DNA from 3 places in the Mycobacterium sp. NGS15 genome. Region 2 is predicted to be linked to each of the others. Evidence: predicted binding sites of a transcription regulator. Region 2 holds the regulator's gene; each other region holds the start of a gene.
What was found. Region 2 encodes LexA, which represses DNA repair genes until DNA is damaged. Its sites were predicted from a motif close to CGAACANNTGTTCG; they were not measured.

Region 1 (10,607 bases), on a different contig from region 2:
CAAGCGAGTCTCGCAAGCGGCCAAGGACATCCAGGAGCTATTGGGCGAGCATCAGGACAGCACGGTAAGTCGCGCCTATCTGGCCACGCAGGCCGCCGAGGCGCACAACGCCGGCGAGGACACCTTCACCTACGGAGTGCTGTACCAGCGTGAGCACGATGCCGCCGAGACCGCGCGCCATCACGTCGAGGCCACCCTCAAGGCGCTCCGCAAGGCCGTACGTCACAAGAAGTGATCAGCTGCCGTCGGCCGGAAAGCCGAACAGCACGGTCCGGGTTTCCGGATTCGCTTCACGCAGAATGAGTTTGGCGCGCCGGCCTTCGGGTGGATCGCCGTCGCAGCGGGCAAGAATCGGCGGATCGGTCACGAAAACCTCCGCGGCTCGCTTCTTCTCGGCGCCACGTAGCACGGCCGAATCGAAGGTCTGCCCCTTCTGCGGGGCAAGCACGGTGGCCTCGGTGAGGTCCACACACGCCTGTTCCACCTTGTTGGCCAACGCGTTCGAGGTCAGCAGCGACGATCTGGCGTCTGCCAAGCCCTCGCGCGCCCACTGCGGCACGGGCGTGCCCGCAGACAGCGCCAGGCAGATCTCGGTGGCGAACCGGTCCCCCAGCCGGCGCAGCGGTGCGGTGACATGCGCATAAGGTGCGGCGATGCCTGCATGCTCTGCCGCCTGGCCGTCCGGGCGCTTTCCATCGAAGACCAGATAGGAAGCACCCCGCAGCAGCGTGGTGGCCTGCGTCATCATCGCCAACGTTGTCGTGGCGCGGGGATCCAAAGCCGCCAGCTGCGCCCCGATAGGGGTATCACTCGCCCAGGGCAACCCCAGCGCTTCGGCGGTGCGCCGCATCCATCGGCGCACATCACCGTCCGCGGGCGGAAGCGTACGCAGGATGCCGACGCCGCCGTCGAGCATGATCTGCGCCGCGCAGATCCCGGTGAGCAGCGATATCTGCGCGTTCCAGCCGTCGGTTTCGGTGCGCGCCTCGATGCCGAGCTCCCAGTCACCGCTCGGGCCGCGCACCACTTCCTGTTCGGGGAGGTCCAACTCGATGGCACCCTTGGACAGCCCGAGATCTCTTCTCTTGCGCCCGAATTCAGGGAGCGCCGCGATCGAGGGATGCGGGTTACCGGCATCCGCCGCGTCCTGGGCCTGCCGATAGGTCAGCTGCTGCGCGGATTTCACAAGAGCGCGCTGAACACTCCAGCTGATCGGGTTGGCTTCGCCGTCGGTTTCGATGCGCCACAGTGCGGCCGGCCGAATCTCGTTGGGCAGCAAGCTCGCCGAGCCCTCGGAAAAAACCAAGGGGTGTAGCGGCACCGACCCGTCGGGCAGGTAGATGGTCTCACCGCGCAGGCGGGCCGCCATATCCAATGCACTGCCGGGCTCGATCTGCGCGCCGACATCGGCGATGGCGTAGTGCAGCAGGTAGCCGCCGGCGGTGCGTACCAGGTGCAAAGCCTGATCAAGATCGCGCGATCCGGGCGGGTCGATGGTGACCAACTCCAGATCGGTGCGATCGACACGCTCCGCGTGGTGACGGTCGACGGCCCGGACAGCGTCCCGCAGCGCATCGGGTCCGAACTCGGTGGGAAGCCCGAACTCCGCACGGATGCCGTCGAAGCTGAAGTCGCGGGCGACCAAGCGCTTCAACGTCACCGATCCAGAATAATCCAGGGCGGGAGGCGGACGAGTTGGCCTGTAAGCCGGATCCTGTTCCGCGCAGCCACGGGCTAGCCGCGGCCGCGCAGCGGCGACCATCCATCTGGGCACACCGTCGCCGGGTACCTCAAGCGGCCTACCCGGAAGCTCGGGCGAGCAGCCCTCGAACACTTCCGCAGCTGTGCATGCACAGCCTTTTGGCCTTGCTTCGGGTGGGGTTTACCGAGCCGAACCGGTCACCCGGTCCGCTGGTGCGCTCTTACCGCACCGTTTCACCCTTACCACCGCTGAATCCCGAAAGACTCGGTGGTGGCGGTCTGTTTTCTGTGGCACTGTCCCGCGAGTCACCTCGGATTGCCGTTAGCAATCACCCTGCTCTGTGAAGTCCGGACTTTCCTCGAACCGCGGGATTTCTCCCGCGGCCCGCGGCCGCCCGGCCAACTCGTCCGCGCGGTCATCGTACTCGTGACAAGCTCATCTCCATGACGACAACGGCTCGACTGGGCGCGATATCGATCGACTGTTCGGACCCGGCGGCACTGGCCCGGTTCTATCAGCAGGTCCTTGACCTGGAGCTGCTGTTCGAGAGTCCGGATATGGCCGCGCTGAAGGGTGCCGCCGTGCTGCTGACCTTTCAGCGCGTGGCAGACCATCGACCACCTCAGTGGCCGGCGGGTGCGGTGCCGAAACAACTACACCTCGAGCTCGCGGCGGCAGATCTGGACGCCGAAGAGGCGCGCATCCTGAGCCTCGGGGCGACCAAGGCCGAGACCCAGCCGAATCCGGGCGGATGGCGGGTGCTGGTCGACCCGGCCGGTCACCCCTTTTGCATCACCAACCTCATTCCCGAGGGCACCTATTCATAACCCGAACGTGCGCCATCATGCGACGATGAGGCATGAACAGTGCGAACAAGCTGTTCTTTCGGGCGACGGGGCTCATTGTCCTCGTCGCGCTGTCGGTCGTCGCACTGCGCAGCTATCTACCTGACGCAAAGGCCCTCCCCCGATCCGAGGAACCGCGTGACGAGCCGCATTCAATAGCCTTGCAGCTCTTACTGTGTGGTGTCGTCGCCATTCTCATACTGTTGAGCCTTCGGCGCCGCCGCCCCGGAATGCCAGTGTCGACCGAGGGGCCGTCGTATTTGCGGTTACGGGGGTTGACTCGGCGCGAAGCGATCATTGCCGCCGCCAGCGTGCTTGTTCTGGTGGGTGCGGTCTGGATATCGCTCTACCTGACCAGATCCACGGGCGGTTCGCCGGTGCGCGAGCCCGCGCCGGGCACCTCCGAAGCGCGGCAGCCCGACGAGGCCCCACCTCATAGGACGCCGGGCAACGCGCCGGGACGGGAGGAGCCTGGCACGCCGATGATGATCCTCGGCGTGGTGTTGATCGGCATCGCCGTCATGATCTTCGTGCTGAGGCGCAGCGATCCGGACACTGTGGACGCCGATGGTCACCAATCCGCGGAATCCGACGTCGCTGATGCGACACCCGAATCCCTCGCCCGTCTCGTCGAACTCGGCCTCGCCGAGGTCGCCGAACCTGGCCGGGATCCGCGCGCATCGATCATTGCCTGCTATGCGGCCATGGAGCAGGGACTGACGGCGGCACCGGAGGCGGCACCCCTTGCCTCGGATACACCGTCGGAAGTCTTGCAGCGGGCGCTCCATATCGGCGCCCTCCAATCGCATGCGGGCACGCAGCTCGTCTCGCTCTTCTCCGAGGCTCGATTCAGCCCACATCAGATGACCCAAACCGATCGTGAGTCCGCGGTTCGATGGCTACAGAACGTGTTGGACGACCTTCGGAGCCGGCAATGAAATGGTTCGTGCCGATCGTGCTGCTGGTGGTGGTGATCTTGGCGGAAGCCTGCGTGGCTTCCAGTCCGCTGCGCTCCCTCACGCTCCCGATCACCGGCGCAGTCGTCGCCGCGGCCCTGTATCTGCTGTGGAGGCAGCTGCGAAGCCCACCTGAACCGAGGCCGTCGTCCCCGGCCGGCCTTCCTGCCGACGAGACGTTGCATCGATGGCTTGCCCGTGCCGAGGCGAGGATCAGTTGGGCCGAGCGGACCCGCGGCGACTGGGATCGACATCTACGGCCGCTGATCGCAGCCGATTTCGAGACGGCGGCAGGCCATCGACAGTCTAAGGATCGAGCCGCGCTCGCCGCGACCGGCCGCATGATGTTCGGCCCCGAGCTATGGCCTTGGGTCGACCCGAACGGTGCGTCACATGCCGACCGCGCTGAGCCCGCCCCCGGCCGCGCCGTATTGCAATCGATACTCGAGCGATTGGAGCAGATGTGACGACACTTCCCGTCTCCGTCGCGACCCAGCACGCGGACGCGGTGCTGACCGAGATCGATCGGATTGTTGTCGGAAAACGCGATGCGCTGCAACTGATTCTGTTGACCATCCTCGCACGCGGCCATGTCCTCATCGAGGATCTGCCGGGCCTGGGCAAGACGCTGATCGCCCGATCATTCGCGGCTGCACTGGGGCTCGATTTCGCCCGAGTGCAGTTCACACCCGATCTGCTGCCCGCCGATCTGCTGGGCTCCACGATCTACGACATGTCTTCCGGGCTGTTCGAGTTCCGGACTGGGCCGATATTCACGAATCTCCTACTCGCAGATGAAATCAACCGAACTCCGCCCAAGACGCAATCGGCACTACTGGAAGCGATGGCGGAGGGGCAGGTCAGTATCGACGGCGAAACTCGCAGACTTCCGGCACCATTCGTGGTGCTGGCGACGGACAATCCCATTGAGTACGAGGGAACGTATCCGCTGCCGGAGGCCCAGCTAGACCGCTTCGCGATCCGGCTGCAATTGGGATACCTGAGCGAGGATCTCGAGATCGAAATGCTCCTTCCCGCACTACTGTTCGGCTGTGCGGCGTTGCTTGCAGCAGCAGTACCCGCGTGGCACTCATCGTGGCTGCCTTTGGCCGTGCCGGTCGCCGTCGTCGTCATCTATGTTCTGGCCCTGTGGCCATTTACTCAGGGCAGCGGCGGCGCTGTGGAGCGATAGACCGTTCCCGTCGGCGTCGTTATCTCGACGGTATGCCTCCACCCGGGCGACTCCTTCACGTAATTGCATCGTGCGCAGAGACCCTGACCGTTGTCGAACGAGGTCACTCCGCCGTGTGCACTGCCCACGACATGGTCGTGATGGCGGATCGGGGCATCACAGTACGGCGTACGGCATGTTTGATCGCGCAAGTCGATCAGCTCCGCCAATCCCTTGGGAAATAAGCGACTTCGTGACTCTGCACCTACCAGTGCGCCCGTGCGGCAGCATCGATATAACCGACGCACCAGAACCTTCGCATCGGCGCTGACGGCATCGGATATGAGCCTGCGCGCGACCGCGGCCGGGACGGGTCCGTGACCCGCGATGGTCGCGGGCTCGACACCTCCACCCAGTAGTGCCTCATCGGAGATCGTGATGTTCACGCCCAGGGGAACGGCCTGGGCTGATGCCACGCCAGTGACCCGTTCCACCAGAGTGTCGGCCATGATCTGCCCTTGGCCACGAACGGGATCCATCGATGCGTCGGCGGCGCGCTTGAGCGCGGCGTAGACCGCCACGCCCTGTTTCACCGGGAGCAACGCCGTCAGGTAGGTCATGGTGTCGGGGGCGGGACGGATGGATACCCGGCGTTCGTTCTCAGCCCGGCGTGCGCGGCGCACCACTGCCTCTGCATCGAGTCGATACGCCAGACGTTTCGCCTCCGCAGTGAGCCGTGCATCGCCCATCCCTCGGAGGCGGGACGGGTCCGCACACATCTCGACGTCGATCTTCTGCCGATCCTCGACAACAAGGTAGGCGGTTTCCCGCACGAGGATCGTCGCGCGCCATTCATTCAGCGCGCCGCACGCCAATGCCGCAAGCGTGTGGGGCATTTCGTTCACCAGTGCCTTCGCGAAGCCGAGATGACGACCGCCACGGGCCGGCGAGTCTTGCCGCGCCAGGGCGACCTCGGTGGCGACGCCTGCCCCTTGCCGTCGTCGAGGCACCCCGTTGGCGGCCTCCTCCGCGCGGCGTGCGCGATCAAGCAGCACAGCGGCGTGCGCCTGCTCCGCGGCAGCGGCGGCCTTCAGCCGCTCAAGCTCGGCGATTCGTTCGACGAGCCACGCCGCCTGGGCGGCGGGATCGATCTGGGACACATCACCAACGCTACTCGCACATCAGTTCGATACGCGTCGACTTCTGTTGTTATACACAGCTATTCGGAAACAACCCGAGTTATCCACAATCTCACCGACTAGTGGAGCTCGAAGCCTGCGTGCGCTATGCGCCCGGGTCGGCCAGCCGTGCCAGCTGCACGGTCGCACCACGGAGTTCGTCGATCGAATCGATCGGGTCGATGTAGCCGACCCGGGTCACGGACCAACCCCGCGGGGTATTCACCCGGATATCCAGCCCGTACCGGTCTGCTCCCTCACACCGAGCCGCGGTGGCGTCCGGGTACCCGCCCAGCCGTTGCGCCATCGCGAGCAGCGCCTGCCCGTGATCGTCGTTGAGGTGGCTGACCGCGTGTTCGGCCTTCGGCGACACGGGATCTGCTGCAGCCGAATCGTAATCGGTGCCGCTGGCCGAGTCCATGCGCCCGTAGCCACCCACCCAGCGCACACGTTCGACGTCCAGGACCCAGACGGAGAAGTCGCTGTAGTCGATGTAGTACCGGGCAGCGGGCACCGCTGCGATGTGCGCCTCGCGAGCCGCCTGCAGCTCCTCAGGACGGGGCCGGCGCACCTTCCCGGCGAGGGTGATCCGCGTATTGGCCAACGGATCCTCGGGCGCGTTGGGCGCCACGATGGAGACGCTCGCTCTGGGATCGCGCATCAGATTGCGTCCATGCTCGGCCATCTTCGATACGCAAAGCACCGGCGCCCCACCCAGTAATCCGTAGGTGACCAGGGAAGCCCATGGATCACCGTCTGCGGACAGACTCGCCAATGTCGCGATGTTCGTAGACGCCGCGACCGTTCTCGCCTCCTCGGCGGCTGAGGGCCGAGCCGGGTTGGCGACATCTGCCAGGGGTGGCGCAATGGTGGGCGCATCGCCCGGATCGCCGTGATCGCGAGAAGCCATGGCGACAGCCTAAGTCAGATACGAGGTCTCGTTGACGAGTCGCACCGATGCCGGCCCGTCCGAGTAGAACTCGGCGATGCTCAGCGACGCCAGATCCAGGTGCAGCCGATACAGCAGGCTCGGCCCCGCATCCAGCGCCAGACGCAGCAGCGTCTTGATCGGCGTGACATGGGAGACCACCAAAACCGTTGCGTCACCGTACTCGGCGATGATCCGATTGCGGGCACGCCGCACCCGGTGGTGCACAGTATCGAAGCTCTCCCCTTCCGGCGGAGTCACCGAGGTATCGCTGAGCCACTGCGCGTGCAGCCGCGGGTCTCGCTCGGAAGCCTCGGAAAATGTCAAACCCTCCCACTTGCCGAAGTCGGTTTCGATCAGATCGTCATCGACGGTCAGCGGAACACCCAGGGCTGTCGCGGCCGCGGCGGCGGTCTCCTTGGCGCGGCTCAGCGGCGAGCTGATGACGGCCGCAATGCCGCCGCGGCTCGCGAGGTAACGCGCCGCCCTCGCGGCCTGATCGCGCCCCAGTTCGGTCAGCTCGGGATTGCCTCGTCCGGAGTAACGGCGCTGCACCGAAAGTTCGGTCTGTCCATGGCGAAGCAACAGCATGCGGGTGGGCTTGCCGCGCGCACCCGTCCAGCCCGGCGCAGCATCGGCAGGCCTGGGTTCCGTGGCTTCTTTGGGCTTCTTCGGAGCCTTGGGTTCGATGCCACTGGCGCGGTCCATCGCCTCGTTGGCCAGCCGGTCGGCGTGCTTATTGCGTTCCCGGGGAATCCACTTGTAGTCGACGGTTTCGAACTGCATCGCCGCGGTGACAGCCTGCTGATACAGCGTGATGAGGTCGGGGTGCTTGACCTTCCATCGACCGGACATCTGCTCGACGACAAGTTTGGAGTCCATCGAAACGCTTACCTCAGTGGCGCCCAGTCGTGCCGCCTCTGCCAATCCCGCTATCAGACCACGGTATTCGGCCACATTGTTGGTGGCGCGTCCGATGGCCTCGCAGGCCTCACCCAGCACCGTCTCGTGATCCGGGGCGAACACCACGGCGCCGTATCCGGCCAATCCGGGATTACCGCGCGATCCTCCATCGGCTTCGACGAGAACCCTCACAGGCGCACCAGGATCGCGCTGCACTCGGGGCACCGCAGCACCTCGTCGGCGTCGGCCGCCGATATCCGGGACAGCTCACCGCGGTCCAATTCGATACGGCACGCACCGCACTTGTTGCCCTGCAATAGCCCCGCCCCCGGGCCTCCCGAGCGGCGCTGCCGTTCATAGATTTCCAGCAGCGACCCCTCGATGGAGGACGCCAGTCCGTCGCGACGCTGCCGAATCTGGTTCTCTTCGGCGTCGGTGTCGATGGAAATCGCACGCTGGAGCCGCTCGATTTCCGCTATCCGCCCGGCGATCTTGTCGGCATCGGCCTGAATCGAGGCCTGTTGAGCCTGGAGCTCCTCACGACGCTCCATCAGCTCCAGTTCCGAGTCCTCCAGACTGGACTGGCGGCGCTCCAGAGTGTCGAGCTCATGCTGAATATCGACGAGTTCCTTCGGGTTCACACCGCCCGAGGCCAGCAGGGTGCGGTCGCGATCCTCCCGTTGACGGACGGCGGTCACTTCGGTGTCCAGCTTCGCCACCTGTACGTCCAGATCTTCCAGAGCCAGACCGAGCGCGCCCACGTCGCCGAGAATTTTCCGCTGTTGCGCCTGCAACTCCCCATGCTCCTGGCGTTCCGGCGGATTCGCACGCCGGTGCGCGATACGCGTCAGTTCGGCATCCACGGACGCCAGGTCTACTAGGAGACGTTGTTGTGCCACATCGGCTTTCATGCTCGTTCTTCTTTCTCCGAACCACCTAGGGTCCAAGGGTCTGTGCGAACTGGCGAGATACGCGTCGGCAGCTTCTCCCCGAATTCGGTATCGAGCACCCGCGCTGCCTGCGCACACCACGGGAACTCGCTGGCCCAGTGGGCGACGTCGACAAGTGCAACGCTACTTGCCCGGGCATGCTCGTCGGCGGGATGGTGCCGCAGATCGGCGGTGACGTACGCGTCGGCCCCGGATCCGACCGCGGCACTCAACAGTGAATCACCCGCACCACCGCACACTGCAACGGTCTGAATCGGGGCATCCGGATCACCGGCGGCCCGAGCTCCCCACACGGTGTCCGGCAGAGCGGCACCGACGCGGGATACGAAGTCACGTAGGGGCTCCGATTCGGGCAGCACACCCACGCGCCCCAGACCGGTGCCCGCCGGCGCCGGCGCCATGGGCAGCACATCGATGGCCGGCACCTCATAGGGATGGGCGGCATGGATAGCCGCGAACAGCGCACAGCGCAGTCTGGACGGGGCGACCATTTCCACCCTGTCCTCGACAACCTTTTCCACGACACCATGCACACCGATTGCGGGGTCCGAGCCCTCCAGCGGACGGAACTGCCCGGTACCGGTGGCGCTCCACGAGCAGTCGGAATAGGCACCGAGCTGCCCGGCGCCGGCGTCGAACATCGCGCGGCGCACCACGTCCGCGGATTCCGCCGGTTCAGAGGGCACGTATACCACCCATTTGTCGTAGTCGGCGAACTGCGGCGCCAGCACCGAGGTCACCTGTAGCCCAAGGGCTTCGGCGAGAGCATCGGAGACTCCCGGGCTCGCCGAGTCTGCATTGGTGTGCGCCGTGAACAACGCACCGCCCGAACGGATGAGGCGATGGATCAGTGCGCCCTTCGGCGTACTGGCTGCCACGGTGTCCACCCCGCGCAGCAGCAGCGGGTGGTGCGCCAACAGCAGATGCGAACCGGCAGGCGAACCAGCGTGCGAACCAGCACTGTCCATCTCGTCGAGCACCGACGTCGTCGCGTCGACGGCGACGGTCACAGCGTCGATCTGCTGTTCGGGGTCACCGCAGACCAAGCCCACCGAGTCCCACGATTCGGCGAGGGCGGGCGGATACGCCGCGTCAAGCACACCGATGATGTCCGCGAGCCGCACACCCACTACAGAATCTCCTTCATCGCTTGCACCAGCTCCGGCCATTCCGGTCGCACCGCCACCCGCAGATAGTCTTCGCCCAGCCCCATGAAAGTGTCGCAGCGGCGGACGGCGATGTTCTTGGTCTCCAAGTGTTTTCGCGTCAGTTTGGCATCGGGCACGGCCACGAGCAGGAACGGCGCCGATCCCTCGGTGACAGTCAATCCCAGGCCACGCAGCGCCTCGGCCTGCTGGCGCCGCGTGTCGAAAAGACGCTGTGTGTCCTGCCCGGCAAGCGTGACCGCCTCGGGGCTGTTGCAGGCGATGAGGGCTTCGAGTTGCAGTGTGCCCAAGGGCCAATGCGCACGGCCCTGCGCGAGCCTGTCCAACACCTCGGGATCACCCACGGCGTACCCGGCGCGCAATCCCGCCAGTGCCCACGTTTTGGTGAGGCTGCGCAGCACGACAAGACCGGGCAGTCGCTGCGCGGCCAATGACTCGGGCTCGTCCGGCACCGCATCCATGAAGGCCTCGTCAACCACCACGATGCGACCGGGTCGGCGCAATGCCAGCAGATCCGTGCGACGGTGCAGCACCGAGGTCGGGTTGGTGGGGTTCCCGACGACCACCAGGTCGGCTTCCTCGGGCGCCGTGACGTCACCGAGGGTGAACGGTGGCGGCAACACCACGTGGTCGATAGGGATACCAGCCTCGGCAAGCACGGCTTCGGGCTCGGTGAAGCCCGGCGCGAACACGGCGGCCCGTCGCGGCTTCAGTCGAGGCAGCATCGCGAAACCCTCCGCGGCTCCCGCCAGCAACAGCACCTCATCGGCCGTTCGGCCATGTCGTTCGGCGATCGCGGAAACGGCGC
Region 2 (10,607 bases):
CAAGGCCTGAGAGATTTCGCGTTGAGCGAATAGCGCCCGTCCTCCTGAAGAAACCGGAATTAGCATCCCGCCTGGGCCGTTGAGACGGTTAGGTGCATTCGCCGTTTGCCTGCCGGTAAGGGACACTGGTGGGACGAGGGCGAAGGGAGGCGAACATGGCAAGCAGTAATGACGGAGAGCAGCAGCCGTACAGACCGGATCAGAGCGGCATGTACGAGTTGGAGTTCCCGGGTCCGCAGCTGGCATCCGCTGACGGCCGCGGCCCAGTTCTGGTGCACGCGTTGCAAGGCTTCTCCGACTCCGGCCACGCCGTGAAGCTGGCCGCAGCGCATCTGCGTGAGACGTTGCAGAGCGAGCTCGTTGCCTCCTTCGCCATCGACGATCTGCTCGACTACCGATCTCGCCGGCCGGTGATGACGTTCAAGAGCGATCACTTCACCGAATACGCCACCCCCGAGCTCAACCTGTACGCGCTCAAAGACACCAAGGGCACACCGTTCCTGCTGCTGGCCGGGCTTGAGCCAGATCTGAAGTGGGAACGGTTCGTCACTGCGATCAGGCTCCTTGCCGAGCAGCTGGGTGTGCGTAAAACGATTGGACTGGGTGCAATTCCGATGGCGGTTCCGCATACTCGCCCCCTCACCCTGACCGCCCATGGCAACGACCGCAAGACGCTCGATGAACATCCCGGCTGGATCGATGAGGTTCAGGTGCCGGGTAGCGCATCCAACCTGTTGGAATTCCGGCTAGCCCAGCATGGTCACGAGGTCATCGGCTTCGCCGTCCACGTGCCGCACTACCTGGCGCAGACCGACTACCCGGAGGCCTCGCAACGCCTGCTGGAAGAAGTCGCAAGGACCGGCGAGCTGGACCTTCCGTTGCAGGAGCTCACCGAGGCTGCCGCCAAGGTGCGTAACCAGATCAACGATCAGGTGGACGGTAGCGAGGAAGTGACGCAGGTGGTCCATGCGCTCGAACGCCAATACGACGCCTTTGTCTCGGCGCAGGAGAACCGTTCGTTGTTGGCACGCGACGAGGAGTTGCCGAGCGGCGACGAGCTGGCCGGAGAATTCGAGAGATTCCTCGCCGAACAGGCCAAGTTCGGTGAAGACCCGCCCACGGACGGCCCGATTCTCTGACCCGGTTATGCGCTCGCCGCGCAATATTTGCCGCGACGGGTCAAAATACTCCACATGAATCCACCACCGCGGCTCCTGCGTCCGGTGCCGGATACCGAGCACGCCGACGGTGACGACACAGCCCAACCCGCTACCAATACGACAACGCGGCCCCGGATGGCGTTCCGCACCATCCACGGTTACCGACGCGCCTTCAGGATTGCGGGATCAGGACCTGCGCTGCTGCTGATCCACGGGATCGGCGATAACTCGGCCACCTGGGACAGCGTGCATGCACGGCTCGCCGAGCATTTCACCGTGATCGCCCCGGACCTACTGGGCCATGGGCAGTCTGACAAACCGCGCGCCGACTATTCGGTGGCGGCCTACGCCAACGGGATGCGGGACTTGCTGGCCGTCCTGGACATCGAGAAAGTCACCGTGGTCGGGCACTCGCTGGGCGGCGGCGTCGCGATGCAATTCACCTACCAGTTCCCCCATCTGGTCGAACGGCTCATCCTGGTCTCGCCGGGCGGGGTAACCAAGGATGTCAACATCGTATTGCGTTGCGCATCATTGCCCTTCGTCGGAGATGCAATTGGGCTGCTACGGCTACCGCTGGCCATGCCGATGATCCGGCTCGGCGGCGCGGTAGCACGCGCGACGCTGGGAAGAGCAGGAATGGCCCGCGACATCCCCGATGTTCTGCGCGTTCTCGCCGATCTACCCGAACCCCGGGCCTCGGCCGCATTCACCCGGACACTGCGCGCCGTGGTGGATTGGCGCGGCCAGGTGGTGACCATGCTGGACCGATGTTATTTGACCGAATCTGTTCCTGTGCAGCTCATCTGGGGCAGCGATGATCTGGTGATCCCCGTTAGCCATGGCCATCTGGCACACGCCGCGATGCCCGGGGCAACATTGGAGATCTTCGACCGCTCCGGACATTTCCCGTTCCATGACGACCCCGAACGATTCATCGCCGTCGTTCGCCAATTCATCGCCTCCACCAAGCCCGCCGAATACGACGAGGATGAATTGCGCCGATTGTTGCGCACCGGGGTGACCGAGGGCACGATCAGCGGCGCCGCGCGCACGCGGATGGCGGTGCTCGATGCCATGGGCACGGACGAGCGCAGCGCCACCTAGCCACGAGAGCTCAAGCGCTATCAGAGGTTTGCGCAATTCACGGGGTACCCGAGTGCGCAGCGCCCGAGGGACGTAGAGTCGGGGAATGAGCGTTGATGTCGCGGTTGTGCGCGTATTCACCGACGAGACAGGCAACTTCGGAAATCCTCTGGGAATCGTCAACGGTACCGACGTTGCCGCGGCGGACCGCCAAGAGATCGCCACCCGGCTAGGTTTCAGCGAGACGGTTTTCGTCGACCTCCCTGCCGAAGGGTCCAACACCGCACACCTGCGGATTTTCACCCCGGCCTCCGAACTGCCCTTCGCCGGACATCCGACGGTGGGATTGGCGTGGTGGCTACGCGAACGCGGGACACCGGTCAACACCCTTCAAGTTCCCGCGGGCGTACTCCAGGTCAGTTATGACGACCGCACGTGGATACGAGCCCGGTCCGATTGGGCCCCGGAGACCGATTTCCACGAGCTGGACTCCCCCGGCGATGTGGACGCCGCCGATCCCTCCGACTACACGGACGAACTGCTGCATTGCGTATGGGCGTGGCAGGACCGCAACGCAAACCTGGTGCGATCACGGGTGTTTGCCTTCGACCTGGGCGTCAACGAGGACGAAGCGACCGGGTCTGTCGCGGCACGGATGACCGACTTGTTGAGCCGTGACCTGATCGTCAATCAGGGCAAGGGATCGCAGATTCTTACGCAGTGGAGCCCGGAGGGCTGGGTGACGATCGGTGGCCATGTCGTCGCCGATCAATCGCTGACGTTGAGCTAGCACCGCGTGACCCTCGACCTGGGGTCAGGATCCAGTCGGCGCGTCCCGATGCGCGCGCAATGCGGCGATCTCGCGTTCAAAGTCCTCGGCGGAGCTGAATCCGCGATACACCGAGGCGAAGCGCAAATATGCGACCTCGTCCAGATCGCGCAGCGGGCCGAGAATAGCCAGACCCACCTCATTACTGGGAATCTCTGGTGACCCGGCGGCCCGGACCGCATCTTCGACCTGCTGGGCAAGCAGATTCAGCGCATCGTCGTCGACGTCGCGGCCCTGACAAGCCCGGCGCACACCCTTGATGACCTTGTCCCGACTGAAGGGCTCGGTAACACCACTGCGTTTCACAACGGCCAGCACCGCGGTTTCCACAGTGGTGAAACGACGGCCGCACTCCGGACACGATCGCCGCCGACGTATCGCCTGACCCTCATCCGCTTCACGAGAATCGACAACGCGTGAGTCAGGATGGCGGCAGAACGGACAGTGCATTACTGCTCCTTCGCCGGTTCTGGACTCCAAGTCACTGGGCTGAGCGGGTTGCCGCACAGTGCAGCGCGCCCAGACCGGTCTTGAGGATACCCGTGCTCCCACACGTTCGAAGGTCACGTCCGTCCGCCGATCAGCCGACGGGGGAAACCAGCGTCTGACCGGCTTGTACTGTCGCCGAGTCAAGTTCGTTGAGTTCACGGATCTTGGACACCACCGCCGAGCGCGGGGCATCCGGCGCGACACGCGACGCCACGTCGGCCAGAGTCTCTCCGGGAGCGACCTGGACGACCGCAACGCGATCCGGCACGCCAACTCCCCCCATTCCGGCAGCGCTGACCTGGCCAAGCATCAGCAGCCACATTGTCGCCACCGCGGCACCCACCGAGACGACAATGGTCGCCTTCAGGCTCACCGGACGACGGCGATGCACCCGATGCGGCACTACCGAGAGTCGGATCCCGGTGCCCCTGTACGCGACCGGCCGGCCGGCAGGCCTCCGGTAGGCGACGGTGCGCACCGGTAGCGCCCGACGCTGAGTCAGCGGGTACTCCGCGCTATAGGCACGTGCCTGCGGGGCGTAATCGCGTGACGCGTACTCGGCAGCGCGAGAACGCGGCGTGGTGAGAACGTTTGTGCTCATCTGTGTGCCCTTCCTGTCCTGTCGATCGGGAGGCCCGTTCGCTCTTATGTTCGAATGTACTCGATCATGTGTTCGATGTCCGAACATGTGATCGATTTGTAGCATCCGCCACCGACAAGTGGCTCTGAGCTGCATAAATCTGATCCACCACCAGCCCATCAGGCGCTATTTGCGACACGCATCGAACACATGTTTGATAAATGTCGTCGACAGGTCTAGATTCGGGCCCATGAGCGATACACCCAGCAAGGGACCCGCCACCGGTTCACTGACCGAGCGCCAGCGGACCATCCTGGAGGTCATCCGCGCGTCGGTGAATGAGCGGGGCTATCCCCCGAGCATCCGCGAAATCGGAGACGCCGTCGGGCTAACCTCGACATCGTCGGTCGCCCATCAACTACGCACTCTCGAACAGAAGGGTTTCCTGCGGCGCGATCCGAATCGTCCACGCGCCGTTGATGTTCGAGGAATGGATGATTCCCGCGGCCCATCGGCCACCACCGACGTGGTTGGCTCCGGCGACCTTCCGGAGCCCACGTTCGTACCCGTCCTGGGACGAATTGCCGCCGGTGGTCCCATCCTGGCCGAGGAGGCCGTCGAGGATGTGTTCCCGCTCCCCCGCGAGCTCGTCGGCGAGGGGTCACTATTCCTACTGAAGGTGGTCGGCGAATCGATGATCGACGCCGCGATCTGCGATGGCGACTGGGTAGTGGTCCGCCAGCAGAACGTTGCCGATAACGGCGACATCGTTGCGGCGATGATCGACGGCGAAGCGACCGTCAAGACATTCAAACGGACCGCCGGTCAGGTCTGGCTGATGCCACACAATCCACTGTTCGAGCCGATCCCGGGCAACGACGCCGCCATCCTCGGCAAGGTCGTCACCGTCCTCCGCAAGATCTAGCCGTCACCTGGCGGCGGCCCGGGAGCACTCTCGTCCTCTGCCCCGCCGTCCAGGGACGGCAAAAACAGCTGGAAATGCGCCACGTCGTGCCAGCTGCCCAACTTGTAACCGATCCGCCGGTAGAGCGCGACCTGCTCGAATCCCATTGCCCGATGCAGCTTTTCACTCGGCGCATTGGGAACTACGACGACGGCCAGCACCGTGCGATAACCGAGAGAGCGCAGCCGGTCCAGTAATGCCGTGTACAACTGTCGGCCGGCGCCGCGCTGCCGGCGCGTACCGTCCACATACACACTGACCTCACACGCCCACTGGTATGCGGTGCGTGACTTCCACGGCACCGCATAGGCATACCCCAGAATCTCTCCGGAGTCGTCGGCGACCAGCCAGGCATGGCGGTGCGCCGCCGTCTGGATGCGTTCGGCCAGAACGGCATCCGACGGCGGCACCTCCTCGAACGAGATGGCCGTATCCGTGACATACGGCGCGTAGATTGCCGCACAGGCAGCCGCGTCATCGGCGGCTGCGTCGCGAATGATCATGAGGCGCTAGAGCGAGCGCCCGATGATCTCCTTCATGATCTCGGTGGTTCCGCCGTAGATCGTCTGGATACGCGAGTCCATGTACGCCCGGGCAACCGGGTACTCGCGCATGAAGCCATACCCACCGTGCAGCTGCAGGCAGCGGTCGATCAGGTGAACCTGCTTCTCGGTGCTGTACCACTTGGCCATCGCGGCCTGCTCGACGCTCAGTTCCTTCTTGTTGAGCAGCGTGATGAACTGGTCGACCATGATCCGGATCATCGTGGCATCGGTGGCGAGCTCGGCCAGCACAAAGCGGCTGTTCTGGAAACTCTTGATCGGCTTGCCGAACGCCTTACGCTCGGATGTGTACTGGATTGTCGACTCAAGCATGGTTTCCATCGCCGCGGCCGCTACGACGGCAATGGACATGCGCTCCTGGGGCAGGTTCTGCATGAGGTAGATGAAGCCCTGGCCCTCTTCACCGAGGATGTTGGCAGCGGGCACCCGGACATCGGTGAAGGACAGCTCGGCGGTGTCCTGTGCGTCCAGGCCCATCTTGTCGAGCTTGCGGCCGCGCTCAAAGCCCTCCATGCCACGCTCCACGACGATGAGGCTGAAGCCCAGCGCGCCCTTCTCAGGATCGGTCTGGGCGACCACGATGACCAGGTCTGCGTTAATGCCGTTGGTGATGAAGGTCTTGGACCCATTGAGAATGTAATGATCGCCGTCCTTGACCGCGCGGGTCTTGATGCCCTGCAGGTCACTTCCGGTGCCCGGCTCGGTCATGGCGATGGCGGTGATCAACTCACCGGAACAGAAGCCGGGGAACCAGCGAGCCTTCTGCTCGTCGTTGGCCAGATCCCGGAAGTATGGACCAGCGACATCGTTGTGCAGAGTGAAACCGATACCCGACTGGCGAGCCTTGGTGATCTCTTCGCCGATGATGGCGTTGTAGCGGAAATCGACGAGTCCACCGCCGCCGAACTCCTCGGGCATGTCAGTGCCCAGGAAGCCCTGTTTGCCCGCCTCGACCCAGAGAGAGCGGTCGACGATCTTGTTCTCGTCCCATTCCTCCCGGTACGGCTCGGCGTGCCGTTCCAGGAAGGTCTTGAACGACTCACGGAACAGTTCGTGCTCGGGTTCGAAAATGGTGCGTTTGAACTTAACGGCGCCGGCCATGATCACCTTCCGGTTTGGATTTACGTACTCGGCAGAATGTATACCAACCCACTGGTCGGTCGATACTCGCCTACCGGGTTTCGACGGACAGAAAGCCTAGGCTGACTGGGGTGACCAAGCTGGCGCTTTCCCACACTCACTGGGGCGCATTTACCCCCGAGGTCCACGACGGCGAAGTGATTGGCGTCACACCCATCCCGACCGATCTGGACCCCTCCCCACTGCTGCAGAACATTCCCGGATCGATCCGCCACCCGGCCCGCGTGACCGCGCCATCCGTACGGCGCGGCTGGCTGCGAGACGGACCCGGCCCCAGCACAGCGCGTGGCGCCGACGAGTACGTCGAGGTGTCCTGGGACGAGCTCACCGAACTGCTGGCCGATGAACTGCGCCGCATCGCCGACACCCACGGCAATGAAGCCATCTACGGAGGCTCGTACGGCTGGGCCAGTGCCGGACGATTCCACCACGCCCAGAGTCAGGTGCACCGTTTCCTGAAACTGCTTGGTGGGTGCACCTTTTCACGTCATTCGTACAGCCTGGGTGCAACCGGGGTCATCATGCCGCACGTCGTCGGCACCCACGACGAGCTGTTCAAGAGGTCGACGTCATGGGACGTCATCGTCGAGAACACCGATCTACTGGTCTCGTTCGGCGGAATCGCCCTGAAGAACACTGGTGTCAACCATGGCGGCACCACCGCGCATCCGGCTCGTGATGCCCTCGACAGGTTCCGCGCCCGCGGTGGGCGCATCGTGTCATTCAGCCCGTTGCGCGATGACATCGACGGCGAATGCGAGTGGCACGCGCCCGTTCCTGGGACCGATGTCGCGGTCATGCTCGCTCTGGCCCATGTGCTGGCCAGTGAAGGTCTCGCGAATTTGGCCTTCTTACGCACCTACTGCACCGGTTACGAACGGTTCGAGCGCTATCTCCTGGGCGTCGACGACGGTGTGCCCAAGACCCCGGAATGGGCAGCAAGCATCAGCGCCCTGGACGCTGACGAGCTGCGTACGCTGGCGCGGCGCATGGCGGCCGGACGCACTCTGGTGACGGTCAGCTGGTCGCTGCAGCGGGTGCGCCACGGCGAACAGGCCCCGTGGATGGGGCTCACCCTGGCTGCGATGCTCGGCCAGATCGGTCTTCCCGGAGGCGGTTTCGGCCACGGCTATGGCTCGATGAACGAGGCCGGGCTGGCGCCGGTCAGCTGCCCACTGCCGACCTTCCCCCAGGGCCCCAACCCGGTCGAGACGTTCATCCCGGTGGCGGCCATCAGTGAGCTGCTGCTGCGGCCCGGCGAAACACTCGCCTACAACGGTCAGATCCTCACTCTGCCGGACATCAAATGCGTCTACTGGGCGGGTGGCAATCCGTTTCACCACCATCAGAACCTGCCGCGACTGCGCCGCGCGCTGGCACGCGTCGACACCGTTGTGGTCCACGATCCGGTGTGGACGCCGATGGCCAAGCACGCCGATATCGTGGTGCCGTCTACCACCAGCCTGGAACGCGACGACTTCTCCGGAAGCCGCAACGACCCACTGCTGGTGGCGATGAAGGCCGCAGCACCGCCCTACGCCAACTCGCGCGATGACTACACGACATTCTCGGCGCTCGCCGAGAGGCTCGGGTTCGGCGAGCAGTTCTCCGAGGGACGCACCGCCGCGCAGTGGCTACGCCACATCTACACCGAATGGGCCGGCGCCCGCGATTTCGCGGTGCCATCCTTCGACGATTTCTGGGAGCAGGGCTATCTGCAGTTGCCGACCGATCCCGGTCTGACTCTGCTGTCCGACTTCCGCGAAAACCCAGACGCGCACCCGCTACACACTCCGAGCGGGCGCATCGAGATCTTCTCGGAAACCATCGACGGTTTTGGATACGCCGACTGCGGTGGACACCCGCAGTGGTACGAACCGGTGGAATGGCTGAACGGCGAACGCGCCCAAGACTTCCCGCTGCACCTGATCGCCAATCAGCCGCGGACCAGGCTGCACAGCCAGCTCGATTTCGGCGCCACCAGCCAGGCCTCGAAGGTGCAGGGACGCGAACCCATCCGCATACATCCGGCCGACGCCGCCGAGCGTGGCATCGGCGACGGCGACGTGGTGCGGGTGTTCAACGACCGCGGTGCCTGCCTGGCCGGGGCGGTTCTCGACGAGGGCGTACGGCGCCAGGTGGTACAGCTGGCCACCGGCGCGTGGTACGACCCGATCGATCCTTCTGATCCGGATTCGGCCTGCGCACATGGCAATCCCAATGTCCTCACCGACGACTCGGGAACCTCGTCCTTGGCACAGGGCTGCACCGGTCAGCACGTGCTGGTGCAGATCGAGCGGTTCGAGGGATCACCGCCTCCGATCCGGGCGCACATCCCGCCGCGGATCGTTCCGCACGATTAGAGCCCGGCGAGGAGCGCGGCCAGCGCCCGAGGCACCCGGCCCACTACACGCGTGCCTTCTGCCAGATGTTCGGTGGAGTGCACCTGACCCTCGGTATGGATTCGGGCCACCAGTTCACCGCGGTCATAAGGGATGACCACGTCGACGGGCACGTCTGCGCGAGGCACCGTCTCGGCAATGGCCTCCCGGAGCTGGGAGATCCCGTCACCGGTGTGCGCCGACACGAACAGCGCCTTGGGCAGCGCGCGACGCAGCTGCGCCAAAGCAAGATCACCGGCCGCGTCGATCTTGTTGATCACCAATAATTCTGGAGACGACGAGCTTGTGTTACCCAAACTGTCGGCGATGACGTCGCTGATCACCGCGCGCACCGCCTCGATCTGGGCCAGCGGCGCCAAATCTGAGCCATCCACCACGTGGACGAGCAGGTCCGCGTCAGCCACCTCTTCCAGAGTGGACCGAAAGGACTCCACCAACTGGGTGGGCAGGTGCCGCACGAAACCGACGGTATCGGTGATGACGAATTCGCGTCCGTCATCAAATGTTCCGCGTCGCGTCGTCGGTTCGAGCGTGGCGAACAGCGCATCCTGAACCAGTACCCCAGCGCCGGTGATCGCGTTCAGCAGGCTCGACTTACCGGCGTTGGTGTAGCCGACGATGGCAATCGACGGAGCATCGCTCTCGAGTCGACGGCTGCGCTTGGTGTCACGAACCGTTTTCATTTCACGGATCTCACGACGCAGCTTGGACATGCGTTCGCGGATCCGGCGCCGGTCCGTCTCGATCTTCGTCTCACCGGGGCCACGAGTACCCACACCGCCCCCGGCGCCGCCGGCACGGCCACCGGCCTGGCGCGACATCGATTCACCCCAGCCACGCAGCCTCGGCAGCATGTACTCCATCTGCGCCAGGGACACCTGTGCCTTGCCTTCGCGGCTGGTGGCGTGCTGGGCGAAGATATCCAGAATCAGCGCGGTGCGGTCGATGACCTTGACCTTCACCGCCCTCTCGAGCGCTACCAGCTGCGCCGGGCTGAGTTCACCGTCGCAGATCACGGTGTCGGCACCGGTGGCCAACACGATCTCACGCAGCTCGATCGCCTTGCCAGATCCGATATATGTTGCCGGATCAGGTTTTTGACGGCGTTGAATCAACGCTTCGAGCACCTCGGACCCGGCGGTCTCGGCGAGCGCCGCCAGTTCAGCCATGCTGACGTCGGCCTCATGCGAGGTTCCGTCGGTCCAGACCCCTACCAGCACAACCCGTTCCAAGCGCAGCTGCCGGTACTCAACCTCGGTGACGTCGGCGAGTTCGGTGGAGAGCCCCGCCACACGTTTAAGTGCGGCGCGGTCTTCGAGGGCAAGTTCGCCGTCGGTGGGTGTCGGAAAGGATGTCGAATTCATGTCTCTGCTGTCTGCTCTTCGCGCACGTCG
Region 3 (10,607 bases), on a different contig from region 2:
TGATCAGATTGTGGATGATGGTGCCGCCGATTTCCCGCTCCAGTTCGCGGCGCGCCACCAAAGCGGTTACTGCGGATGGAGATACAGCGCGTCCACGCTCATCGACCACAAAGCACCTGTCGGCGTCGCCGTCGAAAGCGAGCCCGATGTCGGCCCCCTCCGACAGAACAAAGGCCTGTAGATCACGCAGATTCTCGGGATCGAGTGGATTGGCTTCGTGGTTGGGAAAATTGCCGTCCAACTCAAAGTACAACGGCGCGAGCGCTATCGATGCAATCGTGCCCAGTACCGCCGGAGTCGTGTGCCCGGCCATGCCGTTACCCGCATCCACTGCCACCCGAAGCGGGCGCGCCCCAGTCAACTGAACCAATGACCGCAGGAACTCGCCGTATTCGGCGAGGACATCACGCTCGGATACGGTGCCAGCCGGACCGTCATGCACTGGCACGCCGTTGATCAGCTCATCGCTGATGATGGACAGGCCGGTGTCTTTACCCACAGGCTTGGCGCCTGCGCGGCACAGCTTGATTCCGTTGTAGGCCGCCGGATTGTGACTGGCGGTGAACATGGCTCCCGGGCAGTCCAACAAGCCCGAAGCGAAATACAGCTGGTCGGTGGATGCGAGCCCGATCAGCACGACATCGAGACCCTGCGCGGTAACACCCTCGGTGAACGCCTGCGCCAGCCCCGGCGAAGAGTCGCGCATGTCGCGACCCACCACGATCCGCGGCGGCGCACCCGCGTCCGCCCTCTCGGCTTTGACCAGCCGCGCGAACGAAGAGCCCACATCAAACACGAAGGAATCGTCGATCTGCTCGCCCAGTAGGCCACGGACGTCGTACGCCTTGATTACCGCATGAACAGCGTCGGCGGACCGGGCCATGACGAGAGCACTCCTATTGATCTATCGAGAGAGGGGACGTTAGGTGTCGCTGGCCAGCCTAGTGGTCGGCGAGTATCCAACGTGAACGTCCGGCGAGAGGCTACAGAATGTCATCAGGCCGAGCCGAAAGTACCTGTTCAGAGCTACTCGGCTGGATCAGGCAGCACCCGCAGGTGCCCGCGGCGCCGCCCCACGGGGGCCGGGTGCACGGGCCGGGGGGCCGTCGAGGTGGCGGGCGATCCCATATCGAGTGCCGGCTCACTGAATCCAGCCGCAGCCACCCGGACACCGGCAGGTTCCCGCACCGCATCCGCCAAGGCAACCAGGTCGTCGTCCTCGGGATTCGACGGCAGAGGACCGTTGTACCTGACCAGCTCCCACCCGCGAGGCGCGGTGATCCGGCTGGCGTGCTGCGCACACAGATCCCACGAATGCGGCTCGCTGGACGTGGCCAGCGGCCCGACCACGGCCGTCGAGTCCGCGTAGACGAACGTCAACGTCGCCACGGCGGGACTCGGGCACCCGGGCCGACAGCAACGACGGGGGGCTCTCACAAACGTTGAGGCTAGCGTGCGCAAACACGTTCCGACCCGCAGACACGCGCTGCGAACCCACCGAGACCCTCCGGTGATCGAGGTGAGACCCCGGGGTGACCGGCTCGTTGTGATTCGTCAACCACAAGAGTCACACCGCTACCATTTCTCCTATGTCACGTGACGGACGGCGCGGCGGCTCGGCTGGCGGGTCGAGTTCGCAGGGCTCTCGAAGGGGGCGCGAATTCCGTGGCCCCCTCCTACCGCCGACCGTTCCCGGCTGGCGCTCGCGCGCCGAGCGTTTCGATATGGCCGTCCTTGAGGCCTACGAGCCGATCGAACGGGCATGGCAGTCACGACTGGAGGGACTGGACGTCGCGGTCGATGAGATTCCACGCATCCAGCCGAAGGATCCTGAGTCGGTGCAGTGGCCGCCGGAAGTCATCGCGGACGGACCGATCCCGCTGGCAAGGCTGATTCCTGCCGGCGTGGACACCCGGGGTAACACCACCCGGGCGCGAATTGTCCTGTTCCGCAAGCCGATCGAATTACGCGCAAAAAAATCTGGGGATTTGTCGGATCTCCTGCACGACCTCCTGGTGGCGCAGGTTGCCACCCACTTGGGGGTGGAACCGTCGGTGATCGACCCAACCATCACCGACGAGGGCGAGTAACCCGCCCTGGTCGAGCGCAGAACGCGGAGTTAGATGATGCCCCGCTTCAGACGACGGCGCTCACGCTCGGACAACCCACCCCAGATGCCGAACCGTTCGTCATTGGCCAGCGCGGACTCAAGGCACTCGTCCTTGACTTCGCAGCCCTGGCAGATGCGCTTGGCCTCACGAGTCGACCCACCCTTCTCAGGGAAGAACGCCTCGGGATCGGTCTGTGCGCACAGCGCCTTCTCTTGCCACTGATCGTCAGCGACACCAATGAGCGCATCAAAATCGTTATGCACCAACGTCAGATGCGGACGTGCGGGCGGTAAGCCCGTCGCACCCGTGCCAACGCCGGAACTCAGCTCGTCGTGTACGCCAAATTCATTGCGCCCAAACAGCATCGTCCCGCCTCCTCACTGTTCCTCTTGCATCCCAATACAGCTCGTAATGCCCGGTTTCGTGCCACATCTTCGTTTTCTCGGCCATTCCCATTCGAACATCTGATCGAATCCCAGTCTGCGCCTGTGACTTCCAAACTCAGCCCGAGGAATGACACTGGTGTGATTACACACGTGTTCGCTGCCGGGGTCAAGCGAAGGACGAAAATTCATACCATCTGCGACCGACAAAATCGGCGTGGCGCCTTCGTGGCGTGTCGCATCATTGCCGGCGCACTAGTCTGGGTCAGCGTGAAACTCACCGTCCTCGTCGGCGGCGTCGGCGGAGCGCGCTTCCTCCTCGGCGTCCAGCGCTTGCTCGGCCCCGACTCCAGCAAGCATCAGATAAACGCCATCGTGAATATTGGCGACGACGCCTGGATGCACGGCGTCAGGATCTGCCCTGACCTGGACACCTGCATGTACACCCTGGGCGGAGGGGTCGACCCGGAGCGGGGCTGGGGACACCGTGGCGAGACCTGGAACGCCATGGAGGAGCTGGCGGCCTATGGCGCCCAGCCCGACTGGTTCTCACTCGGCGACAGGGACCTGGCCACTCACCTGATACGCAGTCAAATGCTGCGAGCCGGTTACCCGCTATCAGCAGTCACCGAAGCGTTATGCAATCGATGGCAGCCCGGAGTCCGCCTGTTACCCGTCAGCGACGATCGCTGTGAGACCCACGTGGTGATCACCGACCCCACCGACGGCCAGCAGCGCGCCATCCACTTCCAACAGTGGTGGGTACAGCACCGCGCGCAGGTCCCCACCCACAGCTTCGCGTTCGTCGGCGCAGACGAAGCAAAGGCCGGCCCGGGTGTTGCCGAGGCCATTGGCGAGGCCGATGCCGTCTTGCTGGCTCCGTCCAATCCGGTGGTGAGCATCGGGGCGGTCCTGGCGGTCGGTGGAGTTCGCGGGGCGCTCCGCACAACCCCCGCTCCGGTCATCGGGTACTCCCCGATCGTGTCCGGCAAGCCCCTCCGCGGAATGGCCGACGAATGTTTGCGCGTGATCGGTGTGGAGGTGAGCTCGCAAGGTGTCGGGGACCACTTCGGCGCCCGTTCCCAGACCGGCATCCTGGATGGCTGGCTGGTCGACGAGGGTGACGCCGCTCACATTGCAGGAGTTCAGGTACGGTCGGTCCCGCTGCTCATGACCGACCCGGACGCGACGGCGGCGATGGTGCGTGCGGGACTTGACCTGGCCGGAGTTACCCTATGACATCACCTGTGGATTCCCCTGCACCAGAACATGGTTCAGCGGCTCCGGTAGAGATCCTACCCGTTCCGGGCCTGCCGGAATTCCGCCCGGGTGACGATGTCGCCCGGGCCATCGCCGAGGTGGCGCCGTGGGTGCGAGACGGCGATGTGATCGTGATCACCAGCAAGATCGTTTCCAAGGCCGAGGGGCGAATCGTCGCCGCGCCCATCGACCCCGCAGCGCGAGACACCTTACGGCGCAAACTGATCGACTCCGAGTCGGTCCGCGTGCTGGCCCGCAAGGGCAAGACACTGATTACCGAGAACACCATCGGCATCGTGCAGGCCGCCGCCGGAATCGACGCATCCAATGTGGACACTGCCGAACTCGTGCTGCTTCCCGCCGATCCAGATGCCAGCGCGAAGGCAGTACGGGCCGCGCTGGCGCGCCAGCTGGGCGTCAACGTAGCGGTGGTGATCACCGACACCATGGGCCGGGCCTGGCGCAACGGACAGACCGATGCGGCCATCGGCTCTTCCGGCATCTCGGTCCTCTACGGCTACGCCGGTGCAAAAGATAAACACGGCAACGAGCTTCAGGTGACAGAGGTGGCCATCGCCGATGAAATCGCCGCCGCCGCCGACCTCGTCAAGGGCAAGCTCACCGACGTGCCGGTCGCGGTGGTCCGCGGCCTGACGGTGTCCGACGACGGCAGCGTGGCCCGCGATCTCCAGCGCTCGGGCCCGGACGATTTATTCTGGCTCGGCACCGCGGAGGCCTTAGAGCAGGGGCGCCGCGATGCGGTACTGGTGCGTCGCTCCATTCGTCAATTTTCCGACATCGCAGTCGATCCCGACCTGCTACGCGAAGCCATCGGCGAGGCGCTGACGGCCCCCGCTCCGCATCACACCCATCCGGTGCGATTCGTGTGGGTGCGGGATCTGACAACACGACGTGCACTGTTGGACGCCATGAAGCAGGCATGGACCGTCGACCTCAGCGGGGACGGCCGCACCCCCGAGTCCGTGCAGAAGCGGGTAGCACGCGGACAGATTCTCTATGACGCACCAGAGGTCGTGATTCCGTTCCTGGTGCCCGACGGTGCACATGACTATCCCGATGAGCGCCGGAACGCGGCGGAACGCACGATGTTCACCGTTGCGGTCGGGGCCGCGGTGCAGGCACTCCTGGTGGCGCTGGCCGCGCGGGGCGTAGGGAGCTGCTGGATCGGGTCCACCATCTTCGCGGGAGACCTGGTGCGCAAGCAGCTCGCATTGGACTCCTCATGGGAACCGATGGGCGCCATCGCGATTGGTTACCCCCACGGCTACCCGGAAGAGGGCTTGACACCGCGCACTCCGCTGCCACCCGGCCAGATGCTGGTAGAGCTGTGACCGGCCTGCGCGAATCTGCCGTCGAGCTGTTGTCCACGTGGGATGCACCGGATGCGGAGCAGGACAGCCTCCGGCATTCCGTGCTGGCGTTCCTCGACGCCAACCCGGACGCCTGCCGTCGCCGCAGTGCCGCCGGCCACATCACCGCCTCGGCACTGGTGGTCGATCACGACGGATCGCAGGCGCTCCTGACCCTGCACCCGCGGGTGGGCAAGTGGCTGCAGCTGGGTGGTCACTGCGAGGAGGAGGACTCCACGATCCGGGCCGCCGCCCTGCGCGAGGCCACCGAGGAGTCGGGGATCGCGAATCTCACCCTTGCGTCGACTCTGCTTGGCATACACGTACATCCGATTACATGCTCACTGGGTGTGCCGACGCGCCATCTCGATCTGCAGTTCTTGGCCCATGCACCCGAGGGCGCACAGATCGCCGTCAGCGACGAATCACTCGACCTGCGCTGGTGGCCCATCGATGAGATTCCGGACGAAGATCCCTCGGTAGTCATATTGGCCCAGCGGGCGCGCGCCCATCTTCGCTAGTGCCCCTCGACACGCAGATAGATGCGTGACTTCCCGGAGCTCAGCTCCCCGGTGAAAACACTAATGCCGTACATACTTTCGGCGACTCCGTAACGCCCGTTAGGCATATCGCAATCGAATCCTGCTTTCAACCAGTCCGGATCGGTCCGTTGCGGTATGGCATCGCAGGCTACCTTTTCAGTTCGGATCGGTTTTCCGCGCAACAACATTGGCGCCGGTGGCGACGTCGGGGATTCGAAGGCCCCCGAACGCCAGCCCTGGCCCACGAATGGCTCGGGGAAGTACGTCATCGACACCAGCCTGTAGGAATCCGGAATGGTCAGCTCGACCTTTTTGAGATTGTCACGGGCGTGCGTCAGGTCCAGCGCCTGCTGCTCGTAATCAACCCGGTCCGAACAGCCAGTCAGCACGACAGTTGCCCCGCATACCAACAGCCGGACCACGCGCATCGGCTACACGTCCGAGGAGTACCTGATGCCACCGTCGGGGATGGTGATTCCCGGCCACACCCGGGCGCCGCGCAGCAGCTCGCACCGTGCGCCGATGTCAGCACCGTCACCGATCACGCCGTCGCGTACCAGTGCCCGCGGGCCGATGCGGGCGCCAAATCCGATAATGGAGCGTTCCACGACGGCACCCGCTTCGATGCGCGCACCGTCGAAAACGACCGCACCGTCAAGCCGTGCCCCCGGACCGATTTCGGCTCCCCGACCCACCACGGTACCGCCGATCACCAGCGCGCCCGGTGCCACCGAAGCACCGTCGTGCACCAGCGCCTCACCCGGATGTTCGGGGATCGCCGGCGAAGGCGCGATGCCGCGCACCAGGTCTGCCGAGCCACGCACGAAATCCTCGGGAGTTCCCATATCGCGCCAATAACTGGTGTCCACGTATCCACACACCTTGGCGCCGCTGCTCAGCAGTCCCGGAAAGACCTCTCGCTCAACCGAGACCGGCCGACCGGACGGGATCTGTTCGATCAGCTCGCGCCGGAACACATAACAGCCGGCGTTGATCTGGTCGGTGGGCGGATCTTCGGTCTTCTCCAGAAACGCAGTGACCCGACCATCGGAATCAGTAGGCACACAACCGAACGCGCGCGGGTCGCCAACCCGTACCAGATGCAATGTCAGATCGGCCTGCGTCTGCTCATGGTGGGCGAGAAGATCTTTCAGATCCAGGCCGGACAACACATCGCCGTTGAAGACAAGGGCGGTGTCGTGACGCAGATGGTTCAGCACATTCCGGATGGCCCCGCCAGTACCCAACGGTTCCGTTTCGGTGACGTACGTGATCGACAGGCCCAGTTTGGATCCGTCGCCAAATTCCGATTCGAAGACCTCGGCCTTGTAGGACGTTCCCAGCACCACATGATCGATCCCGGCCGCCGCTACCCGCGACAAGACATGTGTCAGGAAGGGGAAGCCGGCGATCGGCAGCATCGGTTTGGGCGCGGAGAGGGTCAGTGGGCGCAGCCGGGTGCCCTGCCCTCCTACCAAGATGACGGCATCGGCTTTCACGGTGCCCGATTCAACCACGGCACCCGATTCAGCACTGCCAGATACAACACTGCCGGGTACAACACTGTCAGGCATTCACATCTCCTTGCTTGTCCCGGCGCCGATCGGCACGGATCGCCGCGCGCACCACGATCGCGGATCGAGCCGCCAGCGCGCTCCGAATGCTCCAGCGCAACGGCGCCTGCCACCAGTGTGGGTGCCGGTCTGATTGATAGATATAAACGCTGTCGTGATGAGCGGTGAGGCTGCGCGCCGGATCGCGCCCGGCCGCGTGTCCCTTCGCGTGCACAACCTCCGCGCTCGGCGCGTACACGTTCTGCCAGCCCGCACGCGCCAGCCGGTCGCCAAGATCGACGTCCTCCATGTACATGAAATAGCGCGTGTCGAATCCGCCGATGGCGTCGAAGGCCTTACGCCTGAGCAGTAGGCACGACCCCGACAACCATCCGACGACACGCTCGGATGGCTCCATCCGGTCCTGGCGGTATGCCGCGGTCCAAGGATTGGTGGGCCACACCGATCCCAGCAGCGCATGAAGCCCACCTCCTGTAAGGGTTGGCACCACTCGCGCCGAGGGGTATACCGTGCCGTCGGGTTCACGAATCAGCGGACCCAGCGCACCCGCGGCGGGCCATCGCTGCGCCACCTCAAGCAGCGCATCGATACTTCCCGGACCCCACTGGACGTCAGGATTCGCGATCACAATCCACTCGGCGTCGGGCTCCACCTGCGCTACCCCCAGGTTGGCGGCTTTCCCGTAACCGACATTGCCCCCCGTGCGGAGCAGCTCGACGTCGGGCTCCTCGGCTGCCACTTCGGGCACTCCATCGGTAGAGCCGTTATCGGCCAGGATCACCCGCACCGGGCGATCAGTGGCGTGGCGCAATGTGCGCAGGAAGCGGTCTAGGTGCTCGCCGGGCGAGTACGTCACCGTCACCACGGCGAGCTGCTCGAGTGGCACGGACGAGCTACTCGGGCGTAGAGGATCAGGCACGGTGCTTGAGGGTACCTACCCCTAGTTTGTGGCCAGCGCCTCAGCCAACGCGTCCCGCCATGGGCGCAGCGGAGCCAGACCCGCGGCGGCCCAATGATCACTGTCTAGCGCCGTGTATCCCGGCCGGGGCGCGGCGGTCGGAAAATCAACGGACAGGCAGGGCTGCAATCGCGAGGTATCCGCTCCGACCAGCTCGAACACAGCCTTCGCCCAGTCGAACCGGTTAACCACGCCGCCGCCGGCCGCATGCAGGATCGGATCCTCAACGTCAGAGGCAGCCAAGTCCAACAGCGCCGCGGCGAGGTCTGCGGCGTATGTCGGAGACCCGGTCTGATCCGTGACAACCCGCACCGGCCCGGCCCCGGCCGCCAAGCGCCTCATGACGCCCACGAAATCACCGTTTACTCCCGTATAGACCCACGCCGTACGTACCACCTGGGCTGTCGGCAGGACATCGTGAACGGCCTGTTCTCCGGCGAACTTGGTGCGCGCGTACACGCCCGTCGGAGCCGTGACGTCACCTGGCCGGTAGGGGCGCGGGCCGCCACCACCGAACTCACCGCTGAACACGTAGTCGGTAGAGATATGGATCATCCTGGCGCCAACCTCACGGCACGCCTGCGCCACGCGCGCCGCTCCCTCGGCATTGACCGCGTATGCCCTGTCCTCATCCGTCTCCGCGGCGTCCACGGCGGTGTAGGCAGCGCAATTGATCACGGTGTCCCCCGCAGCAATCACCCCGTCAGGCACGCGGCCACGGGTAATATCCCAGTCAGCCGAGCTCAAAGGGCGGGCAGGAAGGCCGCTAAGCGCGGCGCGAGCAATGAGGTGGGTGCCAAGTTGGCCACCCGCTCCGGTGATAACAAGCACACCTAGAGTCTGGCACGCCGACTTCGCTTCCGAGGGATGAGCGCCGTCCCGACGTAGCCTTGACGAGGCTTGAAACTCGTTGCCCGGCGAACACGCCCGGCCAGGAGAGGAAATGGACCGACATCGTGACTGACCCTCACGCTCTTCGCGCGAGCGGCTCATCGCAGACGGAGACACCACGCCCCCTGTGGCGGGGTATCGCGACGCTGGCCGCGGTCGCCGTCATGGTGGTCACCGGGGCCGCCTGGGGAAAGATCGGCAATATCGATCCGAACATCGCCCGGTTCGGTCTGCCGGGCCTGTTCGGCAACGCCGCGAAACCAAATGACGGCGCGATCGACATTCTGATGGTGGGCGTCGACAGTCGCAGCGACGCGCACGGCAATCCGCTCTCGCAGGACGAGCTATCGATGTTGCGGGCCGGTGACGAGACGGCCACCAATACCGACACCATCATTCTCATCCGCATACCCAACAACGGAAAATCGGCAACGGCGATCTCCATCCCCCGCGATTCGTATGTCGGCGTCCCGGACGGCACCAAGGGAAAGATCAACGGCGTCTACGGCGAAGCCAAAGAGAACGACCGGCAGAAGCGCGTCGAATCCGGTGAAACGCTGGAAGCAGCCGAACGCGAATCCGTAGATGCGGGGCGTTCGGCGCTGATCCAGACTGTGGCCAAGCTGACCGGTGTCACCGTCGATCGCTACGCCGAGGTCAGCATGCTCGGATTCGTGCTGATGACCAATGCGCTGGGTGGCGTCGACGTGTGCCTCAACGAGGCCGTCTACGAACCGATGTCGGGAGCCGACTTCCCCGCCGGTCCGCAGACGCTCGACGGCCCGAACGCGTTGAGCTTCGTGCGGCAACGACACGACCTGCCCCGCGGTGACCTCGATCGCGTGGTCCGGCAGCAGGTGGTCATGTCGTCCTTGGCACATTCGGCGCTGTCCGGAGGAACACTGACCAACGGAACGACCCTGAGCAAGCTTCGCGATGCGATTACGCGCACCGTGGTGCTCAGCGAGGGCTGGGACGTCATGGACTTCATCCAGCAGTTGCAGAAGCTGTCCGGGGGCAACGTGGCGTTCGCGACCATTCCCATCCTGCGCGAGGACGGGTGGACCGAGGACGGTACACAGAGCGTTGTGAAGGTCGATCCCGACCAGGTGCGCAGCTGGGTGTCCGGCCTGCTGGACCAACAGTCCGAGGGCAAGACCGAACAGGCCGCCTACTCCAAGGACCAAACGACCGCCGACGTCGTCAATGAGACTGAAATCAACGGCCTCGCCGCTGCGGTGTCGGAACTGTTGGTGGGCAAGGGATTCACCGCAGGGAAGATCGGCAACAATGATGCCGATCTTGCCGGCAGCAGCCAGGTCCAGGCCGCAAAGCTGGACGACGTAGGCGCCAAGGCGGTGGCGGAGGAACTGGGGCTGCAGGTGGTCGAGAAGCAGGGCCTGCCCGAGCGCACTGTCCGTGTGGTGTTGTCCAACGACTACCACGGCCCCGGCTCCGGGCGGGACACCACTCCGGCATCTGTGCCGTCTTCGGGGAGTGGTTCCTCCTCCGAGGAAG

Region 1: the regulator LexA is predicted to act here: its motif matches at 5,850-5,863, upstream of AC5Y5C_RS22460 (HNH endonuclease signature motif containing protein).
Region 3: the regulator LexA is predicted to act here: its motif matches at 2,569-2,582, upstream of cofD (2-phospho-L-lactate transferase).

Annotation. Positions count from the first base shown of each region.
Region 1 covers NZ_JCALEF010000007.1:330,263-340,869, forward strand. Annotated here, with positions in the region: gene AC5Y5C_RS22425 (CYTH and CHAD domain-containing protein) at 1-235, shown strand, start outside; gene AC5Y5C_RS22430 (RNB domain-containing ribonuclease) at 236-1,660, opposite strand; RNA gene rnpB (RNase P RNA component class A) at 1,688-2,108, opposite strand; gene AC5Y5C_RS22440 (VOC family protein) at 2,146-2,529, shown strand; gene AC5Y5C_RS22445 (DUF4129 domain-containing protein) at 2,562-3,485, shown strand; gene AC5Y5C_RS22450 (hypothetical protein) at 3,482-3,970, shown strand; partial or broken gene AC5Y5C_RS22455 (AAA family ATPase) at 3,967-4,560, shown strand; gene AC5Y5C_RS22460 (HNH endonuclease signature motif containing protein) at 4,665-5,834, opposite strand; gene AC5Y5C_RS22465 (HugZ family pyridoxamine 5'-phosphate oxidase) at 5,959-6,762, opposite strand; gene AC5Y5C_RS22470 (bifunctional RNase H/acid phosphatase) at 6,772-7,875, opposite strand; gene AC5Y5C_RS22475 (zinc ribbon domain-containing protein) at 7,872-8,594, opposite strand; gene AC5Y5C_RS22480 (Nif3-like dinuclear metal center hexameric protein) at 8,591-9,763, opposite strand; gene cobC (Rv2231c family histidinol phosphate aminotransferase CobC) at 9,763-10,607, opposite strand, start outside.
Region 2 covers NZ_JCALEF010000005.1:455,152-465,758, reverse strand. Annotated here, with positions in the region: gene sthA (Si-specific NAD(P)(+) transhydrogenase) at 1-10, shown strand, start outside; gene AC5Y5C_RS16825 (proteasome assembly chaperone family protein) at 156-1,139, shown strand; gene AC5Y5C_RS16820 (alpha/beta fold hydrolase) at 1,296-2,267, shown strand; gene AC5Y5C_RS16815 (PhzF family phenazine biosynthesis protein) at 2,353-3,036, shown strand; gene nrdR (transcriptional regulator NrdR) at 3,061-3,525, opposite strand; gene AC5Y5C_RS16805 (LysM peptidoglycan-binding domain-containing protein) at 3,656-4,165, opposite strand; gene lexA (transcriptional repressor LexA) at 4,395-5,069, shown strand; gene AC5Y5C_RS16795 (GNAT family N-acetyltransferase) at 5,066-5,611, opposite strand; gene AC5Y5C_RS16790 (acyl-CoA dehydrogenase family protein) at 5,618-6,772, opposite strand; gene AC5Y5C_RS16785 (molybdopterin-dependent oxidoreductase) at 6,883-9,174, shown strand; gene hflX (GTPase HflX) at 9,171-10,577, opposite strand.
Region 3 covers NZ_JCALEF010000004.1:173,893-184,499, forward strand. Annotated here, with positions in the region: gene AC5Y5C_RS11925 (phosphomannomutase/phosphoglucomutase) at 1-883, opposite strand, end outside; gene AC5Y5C_RS11930 (DUF3499 domain-containing protein) at 1,027-1,437, opposite strand; gene AC5Y5C_RS11935 (metallopeptidase family protein) at 1,590-2,090, shown strand; gene AC5Y5C_RS11940 (WhiB family transcriptional regulator) at 2,120-2,374, opposite strand; gene cofD (2-phospho-L-lactate transferase) at 2,765-3,733, shown strand; gene AC5Y5C_RS11950 (coenzyme F420-0:L-glutamate ligase) at 3,730-5,106, shown strand; gene AC5Y5C_RS11955 (NUDIX hydrolase) at 5,103-5,645, shown strand; gene AC5Y5C_RS11960 (hypothetical protein) at 5,642-6,094, opposite strand; gene manB (mannose-1-phosphate guanylyltransferase) at 6,098-7,165, opposite strand; gene AC5Y5C_RS11970 (glycosyltransferase family 2 protein) at 7,233-8,105, opposite strand; gene rfbD (dTDP-4-dehydrorhamnose reductase) at 8,181-9,029, opposite strand; gene AC5Y5C_RS11980 (LCP family protein) at 9,155-10,607, shown strand, end outside.